Regions from separate parts of the Sodalis sp. RH22 genome, predicted to be linked through region 3. Evidence: predicted binding sites of a transcription regulator. Region 3 holds the regulator's gene; each other region holds the start of a gene.
The links. The regulator CRP, encoded in region 3, controls carbon source genes, mostly activating them, when cyclic AMP is high. The targets are predictions, from matches to a motif close to ATGTGANNNNNNTCACAT.
Positions count from the first base shown of each region.

Region 1: a site for CRP is predicted at 5,432-5,449, ahead of ACL2XN_RS05175 (arabinose ABC transporter substrate-binding protein). Genes of this name have one in related genera too.
Region 2: a site for CRP is predicted at 5,147-5,164, ahead of ACL2XN_RS09865 (ABC-F family ATPase). Genes of this name have one in related genera too.

Region 1 is NZ_CP178731.1:1,124,440-1,134,246, reverse strand. It holds gene ACL2XN_RS05195 (oxidoreductase) at 1-366, opposite strand, end outside; gene araC (arabinose operon transcriptional regulator AraC) at 462-1,397, opposite strand; gene araH (L-arabinose ABC transporter permease AraH) at 1,513-2,496, opposite strand; gene araG (L-arabinose ABC transporter ATP-binding protein AraG) at 2,514-4,043, opposite strand; gene ACL2XN_RS05175 (arabinose ABC transporter substrate-binding protein) at 4,200-5,189, opposite strand; gene ACL2XN_RS05170 (ribulokinase) at 5,567-7,252, shown strand; gene araA (L-arabinose isomerase) at 7,326-8,831, shown strand; gene ACL2XN_RS05160 (S66 peptidase family protein) at 8,958-9,807, opposite strand, start outside.
Region 2 is NZ_CP178731.1:2,176,790-2,186,596, reverse strand. It holds gene ACL2XN_RS09895 (M3 family metallopeptidase) at 1-1,166, shown strand, start outside; gene ACL2XN_RS09890 (hypothetical protein) at 1,188-1,409, opposite strand; gene ACL2XN_RS09885 (flavin reductase family protein) at 1,561-2,202, opposite strand; gene ACL2XN_RS09880 (DksA/TraR family C4-type zinc finger protein) at 2,362-2,628, opposite strand; gene dps (DNA starvation/stationary phase protection protein Dps) at 2,759-3,265, opposite strand; gene ompX (outer membrane protein OmpX) at 3,951-4,469, shown strand; gene ACL2XN_RS09865 (ABC-F family ATPase) at 5,211-6,782, shown strand; gene moeB (molybdopterin-synthase adenylyltransferase MoeB) at 6,906-7,643, opposite strand; gene moeA (molybdopterin molybdotransferase MoeA) at 7,680-8,915, opposite strand; gene ACL2XN_RS09850 (isoaspartyl peptidase/L-asparaginase family protein) at 9,282-9,807, shown strand, end outside.
Region 3 is NZ_CP178731.1:4,436,604-4,446,410, forward strand. It holds gene ACL2XN_RS20005 (YccS/YhfK family putative transporter) at 1-1,231, opposite strand, end outside; gene crp (cAMP-activated global transcriptional regulator CRP) at 1,285-1,917, opposite strand; gene ACL2XN_RS20015 (hypothetical protein) at 2,085-2,273, opposite strand; gene ACL2XN_RS20020 (OsmC family protein) at 2,233-2,655, shown strand; gene ACL2XN_RS20025 (phosphoribulokinase) at 2,865-3,734, opposite strand; gene ACL2XN_RS20030 (YheU family protein) at 3,839-4,081, opposite strand; gene ACL2XN_RS20035 (LysE family translocator) at 4,203-4,805, shown strand; gene ACL2XN_RS20040 (ABC transporter ATP-binding protein) at 4,811-6,736, opposite strand; gene kefG (glutathione-regulated potassium-efflux system ancillary protein KefG) at 6,869-7,429, shown strand; gene kefB (glutathione-regulated potassium-efflux system protein KefB) at 7,422-9,266, shown strand; gene ACL2XN_RS20055 (YheV family putative zinc ribbon protein) at 9,250-9,453, shown strand; gene slyD (peptidylprolyl isomerase) at 9,548-9,807, shown strand, end outside.

The DNA.
Region 1 (9,807 bases), 2.5 Mb from region 3:
GTGGAACACCGACAGCAGCACCCGCTGGTTTTCGGCCAGTTGTTTAAGCTCATAAGCCTGCGACAGCGTCACGGTAAAGGGTTTATCGACGACCACATGCTTGCCGGCCGCAAGCGCCTGTTTGGCGAGGGGAAAGTGGGTTTCGTTCGGCGTGGGGATAATCACGAGATCAACCGCGGGATCGTTAATCACAGCACCCGGATCGGCGGCGACCTTCATGCCCGGAAAGTCAGCCAGCACCTTGCCGGCGTCGCTCGATGAGACGGCTGCCAGGGTCAGTCCAGGCGTGGCGTTAACCAACGGCGCGTGCAATGTTTTGCCGGCAAAGCCGTAACCAATAAGTCCGATACCGATATTTTCAGCCATTGTCGTTCCTCTTTTTTGGCTAACACAGCAATGTCCCCACTGCCTTATATTAGCGCTGGGGACATTATTATCGGACTCACATTAACAATAAATTATCAGCCTCCGATAGCCTTTTCGCTTTGCAACTGCCAATTATGAGACGCCTGGATACTGCGGCCGGGATAATTAATCTCGCTGCTGCGGCGGCGGAAGTCGCTGGGGCTGACCCCGACGCGTTTACGGAATACCCGCGAAAAATAGAGCTGGTCGTCATACCCCACCACGCGGCCGATGGTGGCGATGGATTCCTGCGTGGTCTGCAGCAGCAGTTTGGCGCGGATTACCCGCTGGTCCTCGCGCCAGCGCAGGATATTGATGCCAACCTGCTCGCGAAAGAGATGCGCCAGCCTGGAGGGGGATAAACAGACATGCCGCGCCACCTCGTCGATGCGCAGTTCGCCGGAGAGATTGCCGGTGATAAACTGGCAGGCCTCGATAATACGCGGATCCATGATTTTGCTTGGGCTTTGCGGGTCCTCCTCCATGGCGCGCAGCAGCATGCGCTCCAGCAGATTCATGCCCAGTTCTTCCGAGAAACGGCGTCCGGAACGTTGGGTTTGCTCGATATTGGCCAGCAACCGGTCGAATTCGGTCAACAGATTATCATTGCCGAGCCGCAGGCGGCCGACGTCATGGATTTTGCTGTGCCATTCCAGCCAGTCGGCCCAGTACGCACGCGGGCGAAAATACACCCAACGATGATACCAGCAGTCGCTGTCCGGGGAGCGGCCGTAATAATGGGCGGATTTGGGTGGAAACAGCAGCAGGTCGCCCGGATTACAGACGAAGGAACGCTCGCCTTCAAAAATCTTACCCTGCCCCTTGATGGTCAGATTAAGAATATATCCCTTCATGCCGTCGGGCCGGTCGATAAAGAAGTCCAGCGGCCCGCCCGCTATAATCGGCGTCAGGCCGGCAACCAGATAGGCATTGAACATATAGCCCGGTAATAAGGGATTGGATTGCGTCTCGTGAGTCATTCGATGATACATCTCACCTCCGGACAGGTTGTCGTCTGATTGAGAATATCCTAAAGCGCGGACAATAGCGTGCCAGGGTCGTAAAACTGTGAGCGGGCCGGCCGCGATGCGACCGGTCCGCGTCGGTTTATACCGTACGTTTGGCTTTTTGTTTGTAGCGGTCGAAAATCACCGCCGCCAGCAGGATGACCCCACGCACCACGTATTGCGAGAACGGCGAAATATTCAGCAGATTCATGGCGTTTTCCACGGTGCCGAGGATCAGCACCCCGGCCACCACATAGGAAATCTTGCCAATGCCGCCTTTCATCGATACCCCGCCCAGCACGCAGGCGGAGATGACGATCAGTTCATAACCCAACGAGGTCATGGGCTGGCCGCTGGTCATCCGCGAGGCGAGGATAATACCGGCCACCGCCGACACCAGTCCGGACAGGATAAAAATAATGATCTTGGTGCGCACCACCGGCACCCCCGCCAGCCGGGCGGCTTCTTCATTACCGCCAATGGCCAGCGTGTTGCGCCCGAAGGTGGTTCTGTTGAGCAGGAAACCAAAGATGGCCATGCACAGCGCCATGATCCAGATGGGCGCGGGCAGGCCCAGCCAGTTGGCGTAGCCCAGCACGAAAAAGCGTTCATCTTCGATGCCCACCGCTTTACCATCAGAAATAATATACGCCAGACCGCGCACGATTTGCATGGTGGCCAGGGTGGTTATCAGGGCATTGATTTTCAGCTTGGCGATAACAAAACCGTTGACCAGGCCGCACAGTACGCCAAGCACCAGTCCCGCCGCCACGCCGAGCCACAGGCTTTCGGTGGAATTGATGACCACGGCGGTGGTGACGCCGGCACAGGCGATAACCGAGGCGACCGACAAATCGAAATCGCCGGAAGCCAGGCAAAACAGCATGCCGCAGGCGACGATACCGGACATGGAAATAGCCAGGCCGAGGCCCTTCATATTGATAAAACTGGCAAAGTTCGGCACAAAAAACGAGCAGGCGATAAACAGCACCACGAACACCACCAGCATGCCAAAATTATCCCAGACGCGGCCAAAGCCCAGCGTTTTTTTCGCTTTCGGGGAGGGGGTAGTAACAGTCGACATCTTAGACTCCTTCACAATCAGGCAACCGCGTCAGCGGGGCTGGTATCGGTTGTGTGCAACATTGCCAGACTTAACGCTTTCTGTTCAGTGGCATCGGTGTGGGTGAGCTCGCCGGAAATGGCGCCTTCGCGCATCACCACGATCCTGTCGGCCAGCCCCAGCACTTCAGGCAGATCGCTTGAGGCGAACAGCACGGCGATACCGCGTTTGGCCAGCTCATATATCACGTGGTAAATTTCGTGCTTGGCGCCGACGTCGATTCCGCGCGTCGGTTCGTCGAGCATGATGACTTTCATATCCTCCGACAGCCAGCGGCCGAGAATGGCTTTTTGCTGGTTGCCGCCGGACAGGTTCATGATCAGTTGCTCGGCGGAGGGCGTCTTGATATTCAGGGAGCGGATATGTTCTTCGGCGTTTTCCTTTTCCCAGCGGTCGTTAATCAGGAAACCGGCCTTGATGGTCTTGCGCCGGGCGCTGATATTGATATTTTCCCTTACCGAATGCACCGGTATCAGGCCGTCGGCTTTGCGATCTTCCGGGCACAGCAGCAACCCTTCGCGGATGGCGTCGATGGGCGAGCGGATATTAAGCGGCTTGCCGTCCAGCAGCAACTGCCCGCCGGTAATCAGCGTACCGCCGAACAGCCCCTTCATCAGTTCGCTGCGTCCTGCGCCCACCAGGCCGAACAGGCCGACGATTTCACCGGCGTGCACCGACAGCGTAATCGGCGTTTTCACGCCAGCGGCCTTGATGCTGTCCAGCTGCAGCCGTACCGCGCCATGATCGCGCGGCTGGTAACCGTAGATATCACCGAGATTGCGTCCCACCATGGCCTGCACCAGCTTGGTGTGATCGACCTGGGTCATATCGTCGAACGTGCGGACGTACTTGCCGTCCTTGAATACCGTGATGGCATCGCCGAGGGTAAAAATCTCCTCCATGCGGTGCGACACGTAGAGTATTACCCTGCCCTCGGCCCGCAGTTCGCGGATCACCCGGAAAAGCTGTTCGATTTCACGCGCCGACAGCGAACTGGTCGGCTCGTCAAAGGCAATAATTTTGGCATTGCGGGTCAGCGCCTTGGCGATTTCCACCATCTGCCACTGGGCGATGGACAAATATTTGAGCGGTGTGTCCGGCGCGATATCCAGCCCCAGGTGTTCCAACTGCAGTTTGGTTTCATAATGCAGGATGGCGCGGTTAACCATGCCGTATTTATTGGGCAACTGGCCGAGGTAGATATTTTCCGCCACGGTCATTTCCGGCACCAGGTGCAACTCCTGGTAGATAATGGCGACGCCGGCATCCAGCGCATCGGCGGTGGAATTAAAATGGACCGGCTGGCCTTTGATAAGGATTTCACCCTGGGTCGGCGTATAGCTGCCGCTGAGAATTTTCAGCAACGTGGATTTGCCGGCGCCGTTCTCGCCCATCAGGGCGTGGATCTGGCCCGGATAGCAGTCAAAACTGATATCATCCAGCGCCTTTACGCCGGGAAACGTTTTTCCGATGCCGCGAAACGACAGATAGGGTGTCTGAATTGTCATGAACACATCCTCGCGTTAACTGATACGAACGGTGCGCCGGCAATCCCACGGCTGTAACCATCAGGGGTCTTGGCTGACACGTGCACATCCTCTTGATGAATGACATCGTCATGGACAGGGACGGCGCATAGCCGTCCCGGGAAACAGGCGCCGCGGTTATTTACCGCCCAGCCCTTTCTTCGCCAATTCTTCTTTAAAGTTGTCGCGGGTAATGACCACCACATCGGTCACTTCGGTGAATTTGGGCGGTTCAACGCCTTTGGTTACCCAATCGTTAAGCATCTGGATGCTCTTGTAGCCGTGAACGTCCGGACTTGGCAGCAGAGACCCGTAGAAGCCGGTCGCATTGGCTTTGGAGAGTTCGCTTACCGCATCCACGCCGTTGATGCCGATGCCGATAACGTTGGGCGCCTTGAAGCCCTGGCCTTCGGTGGCGCGCACGCCGCCGAGCACGGTATTGTCGTTCATGCCGATGATCAGCCAGTTTTTCACGCCGGAATGCTGTACCAGCAGTGAGTTGGCTGCGTCAAAGGCGCCAGGGATATCGTTGGATTTCGTCGGGACGGTATAGATTTGTTTTGCCGGGAAACCGGCGGCTTTTAATGCGTCCATCGAACCGGTAGTGCGGCGGCGGGCGGTATCGAGCTCATCGGCGGTAATAGCCATGACGCCGGTGTCAGCCACGTTCCAGCCGCGCTTGTTCATTTCTTTCCACAGTTCCTGGCCCTGGCGTTCGCCAATCTTGGTGGCCGCCATCATGACCAGGGGAACGGTGTCCATCGGTTTGCCTTTGGCGGTGACGAACTGATCGTCAACGGCAATGACCTTCATATCATAGCTGCGGGCCTTGGCGACAATGGCCGAGCCCAGTTTTGGATCCGGGGTACAGATAACAAAACCCTTGGCGCCGCTTGCCGCCAGGCTGTCGATAGCGTTAAGGGTTTTCTCGCCATCGGGCACGGCGATTTTAATCACATCAAATCCCAGGTCCTTGCCGGCTTTATCGGCAAAACGCCATTCGGTCTGGAACCAGGGTTCTTCCGGCTGTTTAACCAGAAAACCCAGTTTCAGATTTTCCGCCATAGCCGATTGAGACATAACGGCAGCCAATCCGATTGCCGCCAGTGCCTTAGTGAATTTATGCATGTAACTCTCCGGTATTTTTTATCGCCTCGCTTCAAAATGCTGAAGCGTGTAAGCGTTATCAGTCGGGAAGATGAATCCGCTTGGAACGTCTAAGCGGCGGATTTATCGCCGTTAGTCCGACCAGGCCCTTTAGACGGGAGTAGTTTTAGCCTTAATGTGTTACTAAAATGTAGAGCGTTATCACAGTTCTCAATAACAGCTGATTTGTGCATAGATACAGCAAATTCCACCTCCCCGCGCGTTTTTGAACACCATCACATTTCAGCCATCAGCGACAGGAATGTGCATACTTCCAGCCAACCGCTCCTCACGGCCGGCCCAAAACCCCCTTATGGTTGTGCACATCATCCGTTTTCGGGTAAACAGGAGAGAACAGCATGAATGAAGAGGCCATCAGCCTCGGGCTTGATTTCGGCAGCGACTCGGTACGCGCCCTGGCGGTAGGATGCCAAAGCGGTAAAGAGCTGGCGACCGAAGTGGTCTGGTACCCGCGATGGCGCGAGGGCCAGTATTGCAAACCCGCGCACAATCAATTCCGCCATCATCCCAATGATTATCTTGAATCCATGGAACAGGCGATCCGCGCTGTGGTAAACGCCCTCACCCCGGCCCAGCGCCTGCGCGTCGCCGGCATCGGCGTCGATACCACCGGCAGTACCCCCGCCCCTATTGATGATGAGGGCCGGATACTGGCGTTGCGCCCGGAATTCGCCGACAACCCGAACGCCATGTTTATCCTGTGGAAGGATCATACCGCCATAGAAGAAGCCGAGGCGATAAACCGGCTGTGCCACGACGGCGCGCATCCTGATTACACGCGCTACATCGGCGGCGTGTACTCCTCTGAATGGTTCTGGGCCAAAATCCTGCATATTACCCGCCAGGACGCCCAGGTACGCCGGCAGGCGGTATCTTGGATTGAGCTTTGCGACTGGATACCGGCCGTGCTGTCCGGGACCACGCGGCCGCAGGACATCAAGCGCGGCCGCTGCGCCGCCGGACATAAATCCCTTTGGCATCCCGACTGGGGCGGCGTGCCGCCGCGAGACTTCCTTGAGGCGCTCGATCCGGTTCTGACCGAACGGCTGCAATATCCGCTCTTCACCGATACCTATACCGCGGAAGCGCCGGTCGGGCGCATCACCGCCGCATGGGCGCAGAAGCTTGGCTTGCCGGAGACCGTTACCATTGCCGGCGGCGCCTTCGACTGCCATATCGGCGCGGTGGGCGCCGGCGCGCAGCCCTATACCCTGGTTAAAGTCATCGGCACATCGACCTGCGATATCCTTATCGCCGACGAACAGCGTGTGGGCGATCGCACTATCGCCGGCATCTGCGGCCAGGTCGACGGCAGCGTGGTACCGGGATTTATCGGTCTCGAAGCCGGTCAGTCGGCCTTTGGCGACATTTATGCCTGGTTCGGACGTTTGCTGGGCTGGCCGCTGAAACAGGCGGTGCAACACAACCCGGCCCTGAAACCCGCTCTCGACGGTATCCAGGAACAGATGCTGAACGCGCTGGCGCAGGCCTGGGCCAGCGAACCGTCCCTTGAGCATCTGCCGGTGGTGCTGGACTGGTTCAACGGCCGGCGCACGCCTTACGCCAACCAGCGCCTGCAGGGCGTGATCACCGGCCTCAATCTGGGCACTGATGCGCCGGCGCTGTTCGGCGGACTGATTGCCGCCACCGCCTTCGGCGCCCGCGCCATCATGGAATGCTTTGAAACCCAGGGCATCCCGGTGGAAAACGTGCTGGTGATGGGCGGCATTGCCCGCAAATCGCCGATTATCATGCAGGTATGCGCGGATGTGATGAATCGTCCGCTGCAACTGGTGGCCTCCGATCAATGCTGCGCCCTCGGCGCGGCTATCTTCGGCGCGGTGGCGGCCGGCGTTTATCCGGATATCGCGGTGGCGCAGCAGGCCATGGCCAGTCGGATTGAACGCACCCTGCAGCCGGACCCGGCCAGGGTCGCGCAATTCGAGCGGCTCTACCAGCGCTATTTGGAATGGAGCGAGCTTGCGGAACCGGCTTACGCGGCGGCGGCGCACAGCGATCGCTGATTAATAATTTACCGGGCGGCACGCTACGCGCCCGCCCGGCCCCTCCCTTAAACGGAGACGCACAGGAGTCATCATGGATAATTTTAAGCAGCACGAAGTCTGGTTCGTCATCGGCAGTCAACATCTTTATGGCCCGGAAACCTTGCGCCAGGTCGCCGACCATGCACAAACGGTGGTCCAGGGTCTTAATAACGAGGCCGGCCTGCCGGTCAAGCTGGTCTTGAAACCTTTGGTCAAATCGCCCGATGAGATTCTCGCGCTGTGTCGTGAAGCCAATTACGATACCCACTGTATCGGCCTGCTCACCTGGCTGCATACGTTTTCACCCGCCAAGATGTGGATCGGCGGCCTGAGCATCCTCAACAAGCCCCTGCTGCAGTTCCATACCCAATATAACGCGCAGATCCCCTGGGAAACCATGGATATGGACTTTATGAACCTTAACCAGACCGCCCATGGCGGCCGCGAGTTCGGGTTTATCGGCGCACGCATGCACCTTAATCACCAGGTGGTGGTCGGCCACTGGCAGGATAAGCAGGCGCATCTGACCATCGCCAAATGGATGCGCGCCGCCGCCGCCAAACAGGAAAGCCAGCAGCTGATCGTCGCCCGTTTCGGCGACAATATGCGTGAAGTGGCGGTAACCGAAGGCAACAAGGTCGGCGCGCAGATCCAATTCGGCTACTCGGTGACCGCGTACGGCCTGGGCGACCTGGTCAGCGTGGTGAACGAAGTGTCCAAGGGGGATATCGATACCCTGGTGGCAGAGTACGAAGCGTCCTATATCCTTACCGATAAAATCAAGGTCAACGGCGAAAAACGTGAAAACCTGCTGGACGCCGCACGTATTGAACTGGGGCTGAAACGTTTCCTGGAACAGGTGGGCGCCAAAGCCTTTACCTCCAACTTTGAAAACCTGCACGGGCTGAAGCAGTTGCCTGGCCTGGCGGTACAGCGCCTGATGCAGCAGGGATATGGCTTCGGCGGCGAAGGGGACTGGAAAACCGCCGCGCTGCTGCGCATCCTGAAGGTGATGGCCAGCGGTCTGCCGGGCGGCACCTCCTTTATGGAGGATTACACTTATCACTTCCAGCCGGGTAATAACCTCGCCCTCGGATCGCACATGCTGGAAGTGTGCCCAAGCATCGCCAAGGAAGAAAAACCCACGCTGGACGTGCAGTTCCTCGGCATCGGCGGCAAAGCCGATCCGGCGCGGCTGCTGTTTTCCACCCCGGCCGGCCAGGCGGTTAACGCCTCGGTAATCGATATGGGCGATCGTTTCCGCATGCTGGTAAGCGTCGTGGACGCCATCGAACAGCCGCATCCGCTGCCTAAGCTGCCGGTCGCCCGGGCGGTATGGAAAGCGCAGCCGTCGCTGGAAGTGGCGGCCGAAGCCTGGATCCTGGCCGGCGGCGCGCACCACACGGTATTCAGCCAGGCGCTCGATCTCGACCATATGCGCTTATACGCGGAAATGAATAATATCGAGCTGCTGGTGATCGACAACGACACGCGCATCCCGGCGTTCAAGGACGCATTGCGCTGGAATGAGCTTTACTACAAGCTCTGCGCTAAATAGCGACGACGTCAGTCCTGCCGCGGCTCGCTCGCGGCAGGGTTTATATCGCCTCTGCGACGGTTTCGTCGGCGGGGTTGCGCCTGCCTGTTGTGTTATTATAGCGACTGCCTGGACGTGCCTTTTGACTTACAACTGCTGAGTGACTGAACTCCCCTTTTCAGTGAAAAGGACCGTGGCACTTGCGCCGTTGACCAGAGAAATTTGAGGCGGAATATGGCCTATATCCACGTCATACAGCACAGGAACGGCAAGGTCCCCAAGGGCGGCATGTAGGGCATCCAAATAATTTTGTTGTGTTGGGTCGTTCACGGCCGGCGCCGCACTTCTGCCTATAAGCACACCCTTTAAGTCACTGAACCAGCCATGCAAGCGTAAACTAAATAATGCCCGCGTTAACTCGCAGGGGCCCATTTCCACATTTTCAAAATACAGGATCACCCCTTCGTTACTATTTTGTGCCTGGAACAAGGGTAGATTACCGAAGGAGGTACCTGCTAACCTCGATATGATTTCCAGACATCCGCCAATCAGACGGCCTTGAAAACGGGCGGAAGAAGTGACGCCATCAAGGCGCTGCCACTGTGTTTTTTGTGTCAGATGAAAACCAGCATCTGATGCCGGGCCCAATTGATTTTCGTTCATTTGAAATGCTGCTGACGCGTGCTGTTCACATACAGCCCCCCGGTCACTCTCCAGAATGCTCCATATCGCTTGCGTGGTCGAATCTAACTCTTTCGCACCAAGATCCATCAGGTTTGGTCCATGCACTGTTGCCCAGCCAGAAAGCGTTGTCAGCGGGAAATGAAATGTACATAAATCTGAAAAACCGACAAACCATTTGGGTTCAGTCCGGGCTAACCGTTCGAAATCAAGTAACTCGAGTAATTCGATTGCCAGATCGCCTCCCCATGGGGGCATAACCGCCTTTACCTCAGGATGGGTTAGATAAAACATCAGTTCTTCCGCCCGCGAAATT
Region 2 (9,807 bases), 2.3 Mb from region 3:
AATTGGCGGCGGTAAAAGGCGAGAACGCGCTGCAACCCTGGAATATCCGCTACCGCACAGCCGGCGACGTGACCCGCCAGCTGGATCCCTACCTGCCGTTTGCCGAGTCCCTGGGCCGCTGGGTGGACAGCTTTAAACGGCTGCATATCGGCTTTAACGGCGCGCGGTTGCAGCTCGATCTGCTGGTGCGCAAGGATAAGTACGAAAACGGTTTTATGCATGCCCCCGTGCCGCCGTTCCGGCGCCAGGGCGAGTGGGTCCCGGCGCGCATCAATTTTACCAGCCTGGCCAAACCGGACCAGATCGGCAGCGGCATCAGCGGTATCAATACGCTGTTTCACGAGGGCGGGCACGCGGCGCATTTTGCCAATATCCGCCAGAACGCCCCGTGTTTTTCCCAGGAGTTTCCGCCCACCTCTATGGCCTACGCTGAAACGCAGTCCATGTTTTGCGACAGCCTGCTGGACGACGCCGACTGGCTGAAACGCTATGCCCTTAACGGCAACGGCGAGCCGCCGCCGGACGCGCTGATCCAGGCCGCCATCGCCGCGCGCCAGCCTATGCGCGCCTTTAACGAGCGCCATATCCTGCTGGTGCCTTATTTTGAATGGGCGCTGTATCAATGGGACGATGACCAGCTGACGCCCGACGCCATTACGCGGCTGGCGCGGGAAACAGAACAACGCATCCTGGGGATTGACGGCAGCCCGCGGCCGACGATGGCGATTCCGCATCTGTTATCGCAAGAGTCCGCCTGTTCTTATCAGGGCTATCTGCTGGCGCTGATGGCCGTGGAGCAAACCCGGCAGTTTTTCCTTAAGCGCGACGGGTATCTCACCGATAACCCGGCCATCGGGCCCGATCTTGCCGCCCATTACTGGCATCCGGGCAATAGCGTCGCCCATGACGATACGCTCAGGAGCCTGACCGGGGAGGGATTTAATCCGCTGTATTTGGCGGCGGCCTGCAACCAGACGGTGGATCAGGCTTGGCGTCAGGCGCAGGAGACCATCGCGCGCGGGATGGCGCGGCCGCAGCCGGCCGCCGATTTTGCCCTGGACGCCGTCATCACCGTTATCGACGGCGAGCGGGTGCTGGCATCCAACGCGCAGGGCGATGAGCAGATGTGCCGGGAGTTTGCCGCGGCGATTCGTCAGGCGTATTGATCCGCGGGTAAGCCGCTGCGATCAGTTTTTATGATAAACCGGGCTGTAGCCTTCGATAGCCTGGTTTTTTTCCGGGGAAAAAACCTGGCGCGGGCAATTGCCGGCGGTACTGGCGGTGGTTTTATTGATGCAGGCGCTGTCCGCGCGCGGGTTGCGCGGCATATCCGGCAGCCGATAGGCGGGCAGGGCGTAAGCCGCAGCGCTGAGCATCACAAGCAGACTGGCAAGGATTGTACGTTTCATAATAATCACGCTGTAAATAATATCATATCGGATGCTTATGATACGCTTGTTACATGGATTTTACAGCCGTGATTATTGATAAATTGCATCAGTAAATTTGATGGACAGTGACCGGCGTGTCTTGACGGACAAAGCGGCCGCCGCCCTGGGGTTAACGCGCGGGGCGATCGTCCGGACGCACTTTATCAAAGCGCTGCTCGTCCGAAATGCCGTAATACGCGCTCGGCCCTCCGGCGCGCAGTATGGGATGCGCGGCGGCGGTTTGGTATACGCCCTGCTCATTAAACAGCTTTTTATCAATATGTACCGCTACGACTTCACCCAATATCAGCCAGCTTTCGATTAATCCGCCCTGGGCGTCCTGCAACTGGATGCATTGGGTTAACTGGCACTCAAAATTGACCGGGCTTTCGGCGACCCGGTGCGCGGCCACCCGCGTGCCCTTGATGGGCGTCAGGCCGGCAAAGCTGAATTCGTCTTGTCCCGCGGGCAGCGAGGCGGAGCTGTTATTCATCGCATCGGCCAGTTCGCGGGTCGCCAAATTCCAGACAAACTCCCCGGTGGCGGTGATATTGGCCACGCTGTCCTTCCAGCCGACGCTGCAAAATCCGATGATCGGCGGATGGTAGTTAAAACCGTTGAAAAAACTATACGGCGCCAGGTTGCGCTGCCCTTGCTTATCGACCGAGGCGATCCAGCCGATAGGCCGCGGACCGATAATAGCGTTAAACGGATCGTGCGGCAGGCCGTGCCCGTGACGCGGTTCATAATAATAACGGGAAGATGAACTCATGGTTTCTCCAACACTATGGACATTTACGCCGGCGACGGGCATCGGCTTCTGTGCCGCCGGTAGCGGGCTTCGCACCGTGGTTAACACGTGGGATCGCGTGGGAAAGGGCGGCAATCCCCGGCGTGGCGAGGTTGCAATAATAGTGTACTCAGGGAGCGCTCAGCGCAACTGGCTGTCTTTACTTCCCCGGCGGTTATAGCCACTGTGGGCCAGCTGTTTTTTATCTTGTTCGGACTGGCAATGCACGCACAGCTGCACACCGGGCAACGCCGCGCGCCGCGCCTGCGGAATAGGTTCGCCGCACTCCTGGCAATGATGGGCGCTTTCTCCTTGCAGCAGAGCGCTGCGCGCCCGCTGCACCGCGTCGTTGATGGTGGAATCGATTTGATCTTGTACCGCGCCTTCCGGCGCCCAGCCGCTTGCCATGGGATCGCTCCTCCCGTTAAGCCGGTGTGAAAAGTCAAAAAAGCCGGCAAGGTCATTACGCTGCCGGCTTTTGCTGCATTCAACTGATTAGCCGGCGCTAGTGCATCGCACCCACCGGCGAAGCAAGGTATTATTCGATATTAGACTCGATAAACCACAAGAATTTATCCAGATCGCGCGAAGCGGCGGTCAAGATATCAGCCGTATCTTCGTCGTCTTCTGCTTCGGAAATCGCCTTGCGGGTGTCGTTCGCCACCACGCCATAACGATCCGCCAGCGCTTTCAGATGATCCTGAACGCTGTGGATATTGGTCGGATAGCTGGTCAGCGGGGTCTTGTCATTGGTGACCTGTACGGTACCCAAGGCGACGCCGCCTAGCTGGACCACGCGTTCGGCGATGGTGTCCTGATGATCCTGGATAACGGTACGGAAACCATCAAGCATTTCGTGTACCGCGATAAAATTCGCGCCGCGCATGTTCCAATGGGCTTGCTTGGTGATCAGCGCCAGGTCGACATACTCGATCACCAGACGGTTTAACAGCGCGATACTGGAGACCTTGACCGACTCTTCCAGATCGTTACGCGTATAAATAAGTTCGGAAGATTTCGTTTTAACCAGTTTAGCGGTACTCATCATTAATCATCCTCTTAATTGATCATTATTAATTTCGTTCAGGCATAAAGTATAACAGCGTTTCGCAATCCTGCATCCTATCACTCATATCGCCGATACCTCTCAGTGTCGCCACCGCTGAACGCATTAAACAGCTTAGCAGGATAAAAGACATCAACCATGAGAGTACTCCCGGCATCACAACCGCGTTTTGTTGTTTCGGGCCGGTAATACAAATGGTTTTCATTTAAAATAATGCCTCTAATAATTATTATAGCAAAAAGTCTCTGGTTCAGCACAGCGTGCCGCAGAAACAGGCGCTGAAAATCAGGCAGAACGGCTTTGAAGGGAGATGCATTTAGTGTTCCAGAATGCCGTAATAACATAATTAAATAGTAGTGGCGGTTTTTATGAGCAGAAAATATGAGGGCGGCGACATGGGTTGTGAAAAAAAATCACGCGCATTGCACGATAGTGGTCTATTTTTTAGTCATTCAGTTCGGATTAATCTGGATATGTTGTAAGGATACGTAAAGTCTGATTTGTGACATATAGCACAAAACATAAGTAAAATGAATGGGATAGAAAGCTTTGAAAACTTATGTTACACGATACGTTTACTTGGACAACATTTATTAAGCAGAGTTTCGTGCTACTTTTTGTTATATTTTCATGGTTAGGACGTAAATTCACATTTGAGGTGGTTATGAACAAAATTGCATGTCTTTCAGCGTTAGCTTGTGTATTGGCAGTAGCGGCGGGTTCGGCGACTGCGGGCGAAAGCACCGTTTCCGCGGGTTATGCCCAAGGTGATATGCAGGGCGTCATCAACAAGGCATCGGGTTTTAACCTGAAGTACCGTTATGAAATGGATGATAGCGCGCCTTGGAGCATGATCAGCTCCTTCACCTACCTGGAAAAGAACCAGGCTGAACAAGGCACCTACGAAAAAGGCACTTACTACGGCATCACCGCCGGTCCGGCTTACCGCATTAACGATTGGGCCAGCGTATACGGCGTAGTCGGCATGGGCGTGGGCCAATTTACCGACAACGCGCAAGACGGCCGCGATTCACACCGCACCAGCGATGTTGGCGTAGCATACGGCGCAGGCTTGCAGTTCAACCCGATGGAAAATGTCGCGTTTGACGTTTCCTACGAACAAAGCCGCATCCGCAGCGTAGACGTTGGCACCTGGATCGCAGGCGTTGGTTACCGCTTCTAATTTCCCTTCTGCGATCGGGCGGCGCCGGTTTTCCGGTTAACGACCCCGGTGTGGACATGATAAGCATGGCTGAGCATTTCAGCCATGCTTTTTTTTTATCCCGGCCGCGCCCTCCCTGCTTGGACGGCGACACTTGTCCCGTATCGCCCATCCACCCTCCGGCCCGTATCAGGGCGCGCATGCTGTTTATCGAGCAGCTGCGTTTTTATATTCTTCCTGCCGCCAGAGCAGTATTTTAAAGAAGGGCAATGGTGAGCCGGGAATAATGGGCTATGGCATGCCACACCGCTATAGTGTCTCTCTTTTATCCTGCCTGACGGGACGCCCTTATTTATCGGTTATGCATTATTAGCGGTCGCCCTGGCGGGATGCTGGCGAAATGACACTGTATTTATCCTGCTCGGCGGGTAAATAAGGTATACCCTTATGATATGACAACCCTGATATTTATTGATGATGTTAATATGACAAAATATTAAATCAAATAATAATGCCTTATATTGGTTAGCGGGCCGAAAGAGGCGCGTAAGTTGCGGCCATCAGGGGCCGTTTTGCCGGCCGCGAACGCGGGCCGCGGTGCGCCAATCGGGCTCGGGGCCGCGTCGGGCACGCCAATTTTAATGCTTATGGCCATGGGTGCACACAGAGAGAGCAATTTTACAGCGGAGTGTGGCATAATGTGGTTAATGTCACGTTTTTAATGAAGAGTACCTCCTTTTGCTAATCTGTAACAACATCACCATGCAATTCGGTAGCAAACCGCTATTCGAAAATATTTCCGTAAAATTTGGCGGCGGCAATCGCTACGGCCTGATTGGCGCCAACGGCTGCGGTAAATCCACCCTGATGAAAATCCTGGGGGACGACCTGGTGCCCAGCGGCGGCCATGTCAGCCTTGACCCGAATGAACGCCTGGGCAAGCTGCGCCAGGATCAGTTTGCCTTTGAACAGTATACCGTGCTTGATACCGTCATCATGGGCCATGCCGAGCTCTGGGCGGTGAAAGAAGAGCGCGACGCCATCTACGCCATGGCCGAGATGAGCGAGCAGCAGGGCTATCGGGTTGCCGATCTCGAAGTTCTGTACGGCGAGATGGATGGTTATACCGCCGAGGCGCGCGCCGGTGAGCTTCTGTTGGGCGTCGGCATTCCTCTTGAGCAGCATTACGGTCCGATGAGCGAAGTGGCGCCTGGCTGGAAACTGCGCGTGCTGCTGGCGCAGGCGCTGTTCGCCAATCCGGATATTCTGCTGCTTGACGAACCTACCAATAACCTGGATATCAATACCATCCGCTGGCTGGAGCAGGTATTGAACGAGCGCAACAGCACCATGGTCATTATTTCCCATGACCGGCACTTCCTGAATATGGTCTGCACCCATATGGCGGATTTGGATTACGGTGAACTGCGCATCTATCCCGGCAATTACGACGATTATATGACCGCGTCCACCCAGGCGCGCGAACAGCTGATGTCCGGCAACGCCAAGAAAAAGGCGCAGATTGCCGAATTGCAGTCCTTTGTCAGCCGCTTTAGCGCCAATGCGTCCAAATCACGCCAGGCAACCTCCCGCGCCCGCCAGATTGAAAAAATCAAGCTGGACGAGGTGAAGGTGTCCAGTCGCCAGAATCCATTTATCCGCTTCGAGCAGGATAAAAAATTGTTCCGCAACGCCCTGGAAGTACAGCAGCTGACCCAGGGTTATGACGGCCAGCCGCCTCTGTTCAGTAAAATAAACCTGATGCTGGAAGTGGGCGAAAAGATGGCGGTGCTCGGTCCCAACGGCATCGGTAAAACCACCCTGCTGAAAAGCCTGGTGGGCGAGCTGCCGCCGGTGGGCGGCACCATCAAGTGGTCCGAGAACGTCAGCATCGGTTATTATGCCCAGGATCATTCCAGCGAGTTCACCGAAAACATTAACGTGTTTGACTGGATGAGCCAATGGAAACAGCCCAGCGACGACGAACAGGCGGTGCGCAGCATCCTTGGCCGGTTGCTGTTCAGCCAGGACGATATCAATAAACCGGTCAGCGTCTTATCCGGCGGCGAAAAGGGCCGCATGATGTTCGGCAAGCTGATGATGGAAAAACCCAATATCCTGCTGATGGACGAACCCACCAACCATTTGGATATGGAATCCATTGAGTCGCTGAACTCGGCGCTGGAACTGTACCAGGGGACGCTGATATTTGTGTCCCATGACCGCGAATTCGTCAGTTCGCTGGCGACGCGCATCCTGGAATTAACGCCGGAAAAAGCGATAGATTTCAGCGGTAACTATGAAGATTACCTGCGCAGCCAGGGTTTAAACTAAGCTGATGACGGTTTAAACGCCGTTTTAAGCGCCGGCCCTGGTTGCGCGGGGCCGTTCCATTTCTCCTATTGCCGCGCAGTGTTCGCCGGAGCAACGCCGCCCGCGCCAAACGCGATTTCCCTCTCAGCCGGGCGACGCCGTCCCACACACGGCGCAATGCGGATCCCGCGGCAGCACCATCTCCCGAAACTGCAGCGTCATGGCGTCATACATGACCAGCCGGCCGGCCGGCGGCTTGCCGAACCCTGTCAGCAGCTTGATAGTCTCCATGGCCTGCAACGAGCCGATAATGCCCACCAACGGCGCCATCACGCCGGATTCCGCGCAGGTGAGGCTGCCTGCGCCGAACAATCGGCTCAGGCAGCGATAGCAGGGTTCGCCGGGCTGGTAGGTAAAGACGCTGATTTGCCCCTCCATACGGATCGCCGCACCGGACACCAGCGGCGTCTGGCGGGTGAAACACAGCCGGTTGAGCTGCTCGCGCGTCGTCACGTTATCGGTGCAATCCACCACGACGTCATGCTGCGCGATAAGCTCGGTCAGCGACTCGTCGTCCAGGGCGGCGTTGCGCGTGGCGATAGTGACATGGGGGTTAACCGACGCCAGGGCAAGGGCGGCGGAATCGACTTTAGCCATGCCGATGCGCCGATCGTCGTGCAGTATCTGGCGTTGCAGATTGGACAGCGCCACAATGTCGAAATCCAGCAGGGTGAGCTGTCCTATGCCCGCGGCAGTGAGATACAGCGCCGCGGCGCAGCCCAGCCCGCCCAGGCCCACCACCAGCGCACCCGCGTTTTTCAGCCGTTCCTGGCCGTCAAAATCAAAGCCGCGCAGCATGATTTGCCGGTTGTAGCGCAGCATTTCCGCATGAGTTAATTCGTCCGCCACGGTCCGGCCCTATGATAACAACAGATGATTAAAGGGTTCGATATCCACCCATTCGCCCACGGCCACGTCATCCTGCTCGGCCGGCAGCACGATAAAACAGTTGGCGGCGCTGAAGGAGCTGAAAACATGGGATCCCTGCGCGCCGGTGCCGGCGACCTCGATATCGCCGCGGGGCGTGGTATGGAACACGCCGCGCTGAAAATCCATCCGGCCGGGCGTTTTTTTAAGCCGCGTCAGCGTTCTGGCGCGCAGCCGGGCGGGTAACCGCCAGTGCGCCCGCCCGGCGAGCCTGGCTATCAGCGGCTGCACCAACTGGTAAAACGTCACCGCCGCCGACACCGGATTGCCCGGCAGACCGCAGAACCAGGCGTGCTCCAGACGGCCGAAGGCAAAGGGTTTGCCGGGTTTCATCGCCAGTTTCCAGAAGCTGATTTCACCCAGTTCTTCAAGGATAGTTTTGGTATAGTCCGCTTCACCCACCGACACGCCGCCGCTGGTAATCACCAGGTCGGCCCGGCTGTCCGCCTGGCGGAATGCGGCGCGCAGGGCCTGGGCGTCATCGGCGATAATGCCCAGATCGATAACCTCGCAGCCCAGCTGGCGCAGCATCAGGCGTACGGCGAACCTATTGGTGTCGTGGATTTGCCCGGCGGCCAGGGGCGCCCCTATGGGCTGTAATTCGTCGCCGGTGGAAAACAGCGCCACCCGTGGCCGTCGCACCACGTTGATGTCCGCTATGCCCAGCGACGCCAGCAGCGGCAGCTCGCTCACCCCCAATGCGCGACCGGCGGACAGGACCTGGTCACCCAGGCGGATATCGTCGCCGATACGGCGAATATTCTGTCCCGGTTTTACCGGGGCGGTAAAACACACCCCATCGCCGGATAATTCGGCCTGCTCTTGCATTATTACCGCCTCCGTCCCGGGGGGAACGGGCGCGCCGGTCATGATGCGCACCACGCTCCCCGGCGGCCAATCGGCCGCGAAGGGCTTGCCGGCAAACGCTTTACCGGCTACCGGCAGCGGCGCGCCGGCGGCGATATCGGCCAGGCGCACCGCATACCCGTCCATGGCGGAATTATCAAACGGGGGAACGTTTACCGGGGAAATTACCGCGGCGGCGGTGATGCGCCCGGCGGCGTCGGTCAGCGCCAGCGTTTCGCGTTCGGCGAGCGGCCCGACCCGGGAAAGCATTTTTTCCAGCGCCTGTTCAAGCGTAAGCAGGGACGAATTCAAGGATGCCATATCAACTCCTGTAGCGTCGGCCGTTAATCCAGCGGCCGGAAGGGCAAGTATGCCGTGGCTTATTATGCCAGAAAACCTATGCCAAAAAATAAGGCGGGGAAGTAAATGCGCAAGGGATTGGCTTTGCCGCTTTTTAGCTAAGCTTAAGCGGCGATTTTACCTAACGAAAGGCCATTATTGTTGATGCCGTCAATAGTGACATTTCCGCTTTACACTGGCGGGCTGGGTTAATATAGTCAAAAATAATAACTAAATAGTTCTATGTCACATTTATTTAATTAACAACTAAAGATTGTCCGGGGCCTTCGCTGCTTCGCCAGCCGGACGCCCCGTCCCTTGACCACCGATTGCAGGGTACGTTATTTGATGAGCAAAGCAGTCATAGTTATCCATGGCGGCGCCGGCGCCATTGCGCGCCAGGCCATGAGCACCGAGAAAGAACAGCACTATCGCCAGGCGCTGGCCGGTATCGTCGAGCGCGGACAGGCTATCCTGGCGGCGGGCGGCGCCGCCCTCGACGCGGTGACCGAGGCTGTGCGCCTGCTTGAGGAGTGCCCTTTGTTCAACGCCGGCAAGGGCGCGGTGTTTACCCACCAGGGCGGTCATGAGCTCGATGCCAGCATTATGGACGGCCACACGCTTGCCGCCGGCGCCGTATGCGGCGTGACCCATATTCGTAATCCCATCCTCGCCGCCCGCGCGGTGATGGAGCACAGTGCGCATGTGATGTTTACCGGCGATGGCGCGGAAGCCTTTGCGTTTGCCCGCGGCCTGGAGCGGGTGGAACCGGAATTTTATTATACCGCCGAACGCTACGCCCAACTGCAGCGCGCCCTGGCCGATGACGCCGGCGCCATTCTCGATCATGATGCCCCGTCAGGCGGCGATCCCC
Region 3 (9,807 bases):
TCCGCACCCGGGTGGCGTTATAGCCGTTCTGGCTGACAAACATCACCGTCATTAAAATCCAGTAGGGTTTGGGGAGATCCAATACCAGCCCCAGGCTGCTGCCGATGGCCAGCATAATCCCAAGCCTTGCCGCGCTGCGCAGCGCCATGGATTTAAAGGAACAGTAGCTGACCAGCGCATGCCAAAACGACAGCCGCTGCTGGTTGTCGGCCATCAGGTCGCGGCGGTAAAGCGGGCGCTGGGTACGCAGCAGCCGGGCGATACGGCTGAAATGGTAATAACAAAACTGTCCGACCGGATTATCCGGATGCCGGTCGGCAATTTTTTCCAGGGCCGACAGCGCGGTGGCCATGTTAAAACGCCCCGGCTGCCGGTGATAGAGAATATCATCCGCCAGTACCCGCAACCGCGCGGCAATCAGCCGGGCGTTATAGCGGATAACCGCCTCGGCGTGGCTTTGCGCCACCAGTTTTTGTACTTCGTCCGGCTGGTGCAGGCTGACGGCGATATGCTCCTGCAAATCCAGCGCCACCTGGAAAGAACGCAGCAGGCGTTTGTACTGCAGCTGATCATTGGCCGACAGCATATAAAGCTGCTGGTATACCTGGGCAATCAGATCAATCACCGCCTGCTGGCGGGCAAACAGCGGCGGCAGGGCGGTTTCCGGATCGGTATGCTGTGTCAGCAGGGTATATTTCGCCTCGATATAATCCGCCAGCTCCCGATACAGCAGGCTAAGAGATTCCCGCATCGGCTGCTCCTTCCACAACCGGAACCACAGGGCGTTGAACAGTCCGTACCAGGCGGTGCCGGCAATATACAGCAGCGGCGGCACGACGGGCGGCACATTGCCGGCCAGGCCCAGGGTAAAGATGGCGGCGATAAGCGCGGCGGGCAATAAACGGCCGTGCAGCGGGCTGATTTCACCGGTAACGCCGAACAGCAGCGCCAGGCCGAGCATCACCAAGGGCAATGGCACCGGCACGGCCAACAGCACCTGGATCAGCACGCTGCTCAGCGCGAACAGCGCACCGCCGACGGCCAGGCGCTTGAAAAACCGTTTATGCAGGGTATCGAGGCCGGCGATATTGCAGCAGGCAGGGACCAACGAAAACAGCAGGCCGTTTTGCAAGCTGCCGAATAACAGGCCGGCGGCCACCGGCAGGCATAGCACGATGGTTTGCCGCAGGGCATAGTTTACTTCAGGGTGGTAGATTAACCGGCGCCACATACTGTCAGCAAAAAAAGCGTGGTACGAAGCACCACGCCTGTATAACGGGGCTATCAGCGCGTGCCGTAAACAACAATGGTTTTACCGTGCGCGGATATAAGATTTTGATCTTCGAGCATTTTAAGAATACGTCCTACCGTCTCGCGGGAACAGCCGACAATCTGGCCGATTTCCTGACGAGTGATTTTTATCTGCATGCCGTCGGGGTGGGTCATGGCGTCGGGTTGTTTCGCCAGGTTCAACAGGGTTTGCGCTATGCGTCCGGTAACGTCCAGGAATGCCAGGTTGCCGACTTTTTCCGACGTTACCTGTAAACGACTGGCCATTTGCGCCGACAGGCGCATCAGGATATCCGGATTCACCTGAATCAGCTGCCGGAATTTTTTATACGAAATCTCGGCGACTTCACAGGCGGTTTTCGCCCGTACCCAGGCACTGCGTTCCTGACCTTCCTCGAATAGGCCGAGCTCACCGATGAAATCTCCCTGGTTAAGATAGGAGAGAATCATCTCTTTGCCTTCTTCATCCTTAATCAGCACCGCCACGGCGCCCTTAACGATGTAGTAAAGCGTTTCAGCCTTTTCACCCTGATGTATAAGTGTACTCTTCGATGGATACTTATGAATATGGCAATGAGACAGGAACCATTCGAGAGTCGGGTCTGTTTGCGGTTTGCCGAGAACCATTCGCTGTTATCCTCTTTTGTCATCGCTATCCCAGGTTCGGGACATCGTATTCCCTGTTACGGCGCTTGTATTATTCACTCTGACTCCGCGTTTAAACGGAGCGACGTAAGGGAACTTATTAGGGTCTGGTAATGTGATGTTCCGATCGATCTCTTGCCCTTTCATTATCATGAGGCCGATCCAGCCTTGTTTTTAGCATAGGTTTGAAGCAGTGTCTTCTGTTGTCTTGCTTCAGCATGAAGTATGTTCAGTAACATTGCCAGTTTTCCAACAAAAATGTAGTCTGCTGGAAAGCTTTTCATCAGGAGTATCATAATGCAGGCACGGGTCAAATGGGTAGAAGGGTTGTCTTTCATGGGCGAATCCGCCTCGGGCCACCAGGTTTTGATGGATGGGAACGCGGGCGAAAAAGCGCCCAGCCCAATGGAAATGGTATTGATGTCGGTCGGCGGCTGCAGCGCCATTGATGTGGTATCGATTTTACACAAAGCGCGGCAGGACGTCCGGGACTGCGAGGTCAAACTCACCTCCGAGCGCCGCGACGAGGCGCCGCGCCTGTTTACCCATATCAACCTGCATTTTATCGTCACCGGCGCCGGGCTGACCGACAAGGCGGTGGAGCGGGCGGTGACGCTATCGGCGGAAAAATACTGCTCGGTCTCACTGATGCTCGGCGCGTCGGTCAATATGACCCACAGCTTTGAAGTGCGCGACGAACGCCACGCCCCCGCCGCCTAACCGGCCCGCCAACACCGCACTCAAACCCGGCGTGTTCAAGGGAGAGCGCGCCAATGGGGTCGAATCGGGCATGGTTTCTCTGCCCGACCGAGCGCCCCATGGCACGGTATGCTAGGCCCGCCAACACCGCAGCGAATCCTGGCGTGTTCAAGGGAAAGCATGCCGATGGGGCCGAATCGGGCGTGGTGTTCCCGCCCGAGGCCTCGAGTTTACTTAATTTCCTTTCCTTCCAGCAACTGCTGTACCAGCGGCCCCATTATCAGCTCCATCGCCAGCCCCATCTTGCCCCCGGGCACCACCAGCGTATTAATATTGGAAATAAAGGAGCCTTGCAGCATCGCCAGCAGGTAAGGCAGGTCGATATGCGCCAGGCTACGGAAATGAATAACGACAAAACTTTCGTCAAGTGAGGGAATCGCCTTGGCGGCGAAAGGGTTCGACGTGTCGACGGTCGGCACCCGCTGGAAATTGATATGGGTGCGGGAAAACTGCGGCGTGATGTAGTTAATATAATCCTCCATCGACCTCACCACCGAATCCATCACCGCCTCGCGCGAATGCCCCCGCTCGCCGGTATCGCGCACCAGTTTCTGGATCCACTCCAGGTTGACGATGGGCACCACGCCCACCAGCAAATCCACGTGCTTCGCCACGTCATGGCTATCGGTTACCACGCCGCCGTGCAGCCCCTCGTAAAATAACACGTCCGTCGGTTCCGGCAACGCCTGCCAGGGCGTAAAGGTACCGGGGATCTGGTTATACGGCACCGCCTCGTCATACGTATGCAGATATTTACGCGACTGACCGCGGCCGGTATCGCCATACTGATGAAACGTATGCTCCAGCAGGCCAAAGTTATTGGCGTCCGGACCAAAGTAGCTGATATGGCGCCCTAAATCCCGCGCCTTGCGGATCGCCATATCCATTTCCGGCCGGGTAAAGTGATGAAAGCTGTCACCCTCCAGTTCGGCGGCGTGGATATTCAACTGCTGGAATATTTTACGAAACGCCAGGCTGGTGGTGGTGGTGCCCGCACCGCTGGAACCGGTAACGGCAATAATGGGGTGTTTTGTCGACATGGTAACCCTACGCTTGGTTGAATTGCGGCGTGAAGAAGTGCGCCCGGCATCAAGGCCCAGAAGTGAGTGTTAGCATATTTAGCGCTTAGGGGCCAGGGGCTTCGCTATTCGCCCGGCGTATTACCGGCCTGGTCATTAAACCGGCCGCGCGGCATGATATTGATATTTTCATGCAGTTCCGACCAGACCACCACCGCCTCGCCGCTTATCAACTGGCGTTTTACATCCTCGACCTTTTGCGCCAGTGATTTCTCCTGCTCGCCATAATCGGTGCCCTCACGCAGTACAAAGGACTCGATCAGGTTATAGAGCGTGTCAGGATCGATTTGTTCCCAGGGAATAATCACGATATTGTGTCCCGATAGTCAATAAATCAAGGTGTTGAGTAAATTTCACCTGTTATGCCTTGTGCATCCCCGTGCGCACTGGTAGCTTCATACGCGTTATTTTACGGGGAGCCGCCAAAACGTGGAACTGAGTCTTTTTCTGTCAATGCTGGGGTTTCTCTGGGTGGCCGCCATTACCCCTGGTCCTAATAATATGCTGCTTACCGCCTCGGGCGCCAATTTTGGCTTCTGGCGCTCAATGCCGCTGATGATCGGCATCATGCTCGGCATGCAATGTATCCTGCTGCTGGTGGCCTTCGGCATCGGCGGCCTGATCACGCTTTATCCGTCCCTGCATTTTATGCTGAAGGTGGCGGGCAGCCTTTACCTGCTGTGGCTGGCCTGGAAAATAGCCACCGCCGCCTATGAAAAACTGGAAACCGACGCGCCGCCCCCCCGGCCCATTCCCTTCTACCAGGGCGGCCTGCTGCAGTTTCTTAATCCCAAGGCCTGGCTGATGGCGCTGGGCGCGGTAGCCAGCTTCAGCCTGAGCGGCAGCGCCTATATCACCTCCGTCGGCGCCATCAGCGTCGGCATCGTCAGCGTCAATATCGTCTCCGGCGTTATCTGGCTCGGCTTCGGCACCCTGATCGGCCGGCTGCTGCGCAGCAAACGCGCCTGGATCGCTTTTAACGTCGCCATGGGCCTGCTGACGGCGGCCTGCGTATTGCTGATCTGGCGCTGACGCGCTTATTGCGACTCGAACTCCCGGGTCAGGGTCTCCAACTGTTCCTGGGCGTCCAGCCACGCCATTTCCGCCTCTTCCAGCTGCGATTTAACCTTGGCCTGCTGCTGCAGGGCCAGGGCCAGGTCCGCTTTACGGCTGATATCATACAGCGCCGCGTCGGCCAGTCCGGCCTCGATGGCCGCCAGCTCCGCGCCACGTTTTTCCATTTGCTGTTCATAGCGGGTAATGGCCTTGCGCAACGGCTGGGTCTGATTACGGAAATCCGCCTCGCGCCGCTTCTGGTCTTTCCTGGCCTGGGCATTATTGACCTGCGGCGCCGGGGTCTCGGTATCATTGCCGTCCTGCGCCGCCGCCTGGCGTTGCTGATCCACCAGCCACTGCTGGTAATCCTCCACATCGCCGTCAAACGACGCGACGCGACCGTCATGCACCAGATAAAATTCATCGGTGGTGGAACGCAGTAAATGCCGGTCATGGGACACCACCACCAGCGCGCCGTCGAAATCTATCAGCGCTTCGGTCAGCGCCTGGCGCATATCCAGATCCAGATGGTTGGTCGGCTCATCGAGCAGCAGCAGGTTGGGACGCTGCCAGACAATCAGCGCCAGCACCAGCCGGGCCTTTTCGCCGCCGGAAAAACGCGCGGTCGGTTCGGTCACCTTATCGCCACGGAAACCAAACCCGCCCAGATAGTCGCGCAGCGCCTGCTCATACTCCTGCGGCGCCAGCCGGATCATATGCGCCAGCGGCGATTCGTCGGCGCGCAGGAACTCCAGCTGATGCTGGGCGAAATAACCCAGCTTGATGCCTTTCGCCAGGCCGATGGTGCCGGACTGCGGCTCAAGGGTGCCGGCCAGCAGCTTGATAAGCGTCGACTTGCCGGCGCCGTTGCGTCCGAGCAGGCCGATGCGCGAACCGGGCACCAGGTTAAGCTTGATGGAATTAAGGATGGTGCGCTCGCCATAACCGGCGCTGACTTTCTCCATGCTCAGCAGGGGGCTCGGCAGGCTTTCCGGAGTACGGAACTTGAACTGGAAGGGATTATCCACATGGGCCGGGGCGATCAGCTCCATCCGCTCAAGCATCTTGATCCGGCTTTGCGCCTGCTTGGCCTTGGTGGCCTGGGCACGGAAACGGTCGATATAATGCTGCAAATGGGCCACTTTTTCCTGCTGGTGCTGGAACAGCGACTGCTGTTGCGCCAGCTTGGTCACCCGCTGCTGCTCAAACGACGAGTAGTTGCCGGTATATTCGTTCAGCGTCTGCTGTTCAATATGCAGGATTTTATTTACGATAGGATCGAGAAAATCCCGGTCATGGGAAATCAGAATCAGCGTACCGTCATAATTTTTCAGCCATTTCTCCAGCCAGATGACCGCGTCCAGATCCAGGTGGTTGGTCGGTTCATCAAGCAACAGCAAATCGGAGCGGCAAATCAGCGCCTGCGCCAGGTTAAGGCGCATGCGCCAGCCGCCGGAAAAATCCCGCACCGGCTGTTGCAATTGATCCTGGCTGAACCCCAGCCCGTGCAGCAGGCTCGAGGCGCGCGGCCGAATGGTCCATGCCTCGATAACGTCCAGCTTGCCGTGCACGGTGGCGATGGCGTGGCCGTCGTTTTTCTCGTTGGCGAGCTGGAGGTCGGCTTCCAGCTGGCGATACTCGCGATCGCCGTCGATAACATACTCCAGCGCCGGCACGTCAAGGGCCGGCGTCTCCTGGTTAACCCAGGCCATCGACCAGTTGGCGGGGAAGGTCACGCTGCCGGCGTCGCAGCCGAGTTCATGCTTCAGCAATGCCAATAATGTTGATTTGCCGCAGCCGTTCTTGCCGACGAGTCCGACCTTTTGCCCGGGATTCACCGTGGCGGTGGCGTTATCCAGCAGTACGTTGGTACCGCGGCGAATTTGCAGTGAGGAGAAGACAATCATAAAGCGCCATAGTTTGAGAGTATGTTAAATTAACATTATTGAATGCTATCCAGGATAACGTGTCCTGGTTTCAACTTTGCGAAGCATGGTAGCGGAAAAGCCGCGCCCTGACGACGCTTTGGAGGGGAATTGATCGCGCAGCCACCCAAAGTTTTGTTGTTGTATGCCCATCCGGAATCACAGGATTCGGTTGCCAACCGGATTTTGCTGCAGGCGGCATCGTCGCTCGAGCATGTCACCGTACATGATCTTTACGCCTTTTATCCGGATTTTTTTATTGATATTCACCACGAACAGCAATTATTGCGTGAACATCAGGTCATTGTGTTCCAGCACCCGCTTTATACTTACAGTTGCCCGGCATTATTGAAAGAGTGGCTCGACCGGGTGCTGGCGCGCGGATTTGCCAGCGGCATCGGCGGCGACGCCCTGGCCGGGAAATACTGGCGAACGGTTATCACCACCGGCGAACCGGAGGGCGCTTATCTTAACCGCGGCTACAGTCGCTACGGCATGGAGGATATTCTACGTCCGTTCGAATTGACCGCCACCATGTGTCGCATGCATTGGGTGCGCCCGCAGGTGATCTATTGGGCCAGAAGGCTGGATCCCGTCGTATTGGCGCGCCATGCCGGCGAATACGCCCAATGGCTGAAAGAGCCGCTTAACGAAAGGGGACAACGCATTGGATAGCAGTCCGTCGTTTTTGACCGCCGTGGTGCTGTTTTTATTCGCCGCCGTCGTTGCGGTGCCCATTGCCCAGCGCTTGGGCATCGGCGCGGTGATCGGCTACCTTGCGGCGGGTATCGCCATCGGCCCCTGGGGGCTGGGTTTTATCCGCGATGTGGACGAAATCCTGCACTTCTCCGAACTTGGGGTGGTGTTCCTGATGTTTATCATCGGCCTGGAGCTGAATCCGTCGAAGCTATGGGAACTGAGGCGATCGATCTTCGGCGTCGGCGCCGCGCAGCTTTTCTTTACCGCGTTGCTGCTGGGCGGGGCTCTTTACCTGACCCATGCCACCTGGCAATCGGCGCTGATTGGCGGCATCGGCCTGGCCATGTCGTCCACCGCCATCGCGCTGCAACTGATGCGCGACAAAGGCATGAACCGCAATGAAGGCGGCCAGCTCGGCTTTTCCGTCTTGCTATTTCAGGATATGGCGGTAATCCCCACGTTATCCCTCATCCCCATCCTGGCCGGCGGCGGCAGCGAACCGAGCGATTGGATGAAAATCGGCATGAAGGTGGCGGCGTTTTTTATCATGCTGGTGGGCGGGCGCTACCTGCTGCGGCCGCTGTTCCGTTATGTCGCCATGGCTAATGTGCGCGAGGTATTTACCGCCGCCTCGCTCATGGTGGTGCTGGGCGCGGCGCTGTTTATGGATATGCTCGGATTATCCATGGCGCTGGGCACCTTTATCGCCGGCGTGCTGCTGGCGGAGAGTGAATACCGCCATGAGCTGGAGATCGCCATCGAGCCGTTCAAGGGATTACTGCTCGGCCTGTTTTTCATCTCGGTGGGCATGGCGCTCAACCTGGGCATTTTATATGTCCACTTGCTGACCGTGGTGGCCGGCCTGGCGGTCCTGGTGCTGGTCAAAGGGACGGTATTGTATATCCTGGCGCGGATATCCGGTCTGCGCAGCTCGGTGCGGCTACAGTTCGCCGGCGTGCTAAGCCAGGGCGGGGAATTCGCCTTTGTCCTGTTTTCCGCCGCCGGCGCGCAAAAAATCCTCTCGCCCGATCAACTGGCCCTGCTGCTGGTCACCGTGACGCTGTCGATGATTACCACCCCCTTATTAATGCAACTCATCGATCTTATCCTGGTCCGACGTTACAATGCCCAGGACGAGGAGGGTGAAAAACCCTTCGTCGACGATGACGAGCCGCAGGTGATCATCGTGGGTTTCGGCCGTTTCGGCCAGGTGATAGGCCGCCTGCTGATGGCCAATAAGATGCGGATTACGGTACTTGAGCGCGATATCAGTGCGGTAAGCCTGATGCGCAGCTATGGTTATAAGGTGTATTACGGCGATGCCACCGAGCTTGAGTTGCTGCGCGCCGCCGGGGCGGAGAAAGCAAAAGCCATCGTGGTCGCCGCCAATACGCCGGAAGACAACATGACCATCGTGCACCTGTGCCAGCAGCATTTCCCGCACCTGAAGATACTGGCGCGGGCGCGGGGCCGCGTCGAGGCCCATGAGCTGCTGCTGGCCGGGGTGAATCAGTTTTCGCGGGAAACTTTTTCCAGCGCGCTGGATCTGGGCCGCAAGGCGTTGTTGGAACTGGGGATGCATCCCCACCAGGCCTATCGCGCCCAGCAGCATTTCCGCCGCATCGATACCCGCATGCTGCGGGAGCTGATGCCGCAGCTGCAGGGGGATGTGGCGCAAATATCCCGCGTCAAGGAGGCCCGGCGCGAGCTGGAGGATATCTTCCAGCGCGAAATGCAGCATGAACGTCGTCAGCTTGACGGCTGGGAAGATAACCATCCGCAGGGAGATAAACACCATGACGGCAAAGCGTAAACGTTTTATTGCCGGCGCGGTATGCCCCGAGTGCCAGGCGAAGGATACCCTGGCGGTCTGGCAGGACCAGGGGACGGATAACGTCATTTGTGTAAAGTGCGGTTTTACTCAGCGCCAAACCGACCCGGCGGCTGCGGATAAAACGCCGGCAAAGGATCGCATTATCGGTATTTTTGATCCGGAGTAGCCTTATACCCTCAATTTTTTTAAGCTGAAGGATACATGCGCGTAAATTTTCGTTAGAATCTGCGCCAATTCAGTTTCCAACGGTAGGAGATATCATGAAAGTAGCAAAAGACCTGGTGGTCAGCCTGGCTTACCAGGTACGGACAGAAGATGGCGTGTTGGTCGATGAGTCTCCGGTGAGTGCGCCGTTGGACTATCTCCATGGGCATGGTTCTTTGATCTCGGGCCTGGAAAATGCCCTGGACGGCCACGATGAGGGCGATAGCTTTGATGTGCATATCGTTGCCGACGATGCCTACGGTCATTACGACGACAACCTGGTGCAGCGCGTCCCGAAAGAGGTGTTCATGGGCGT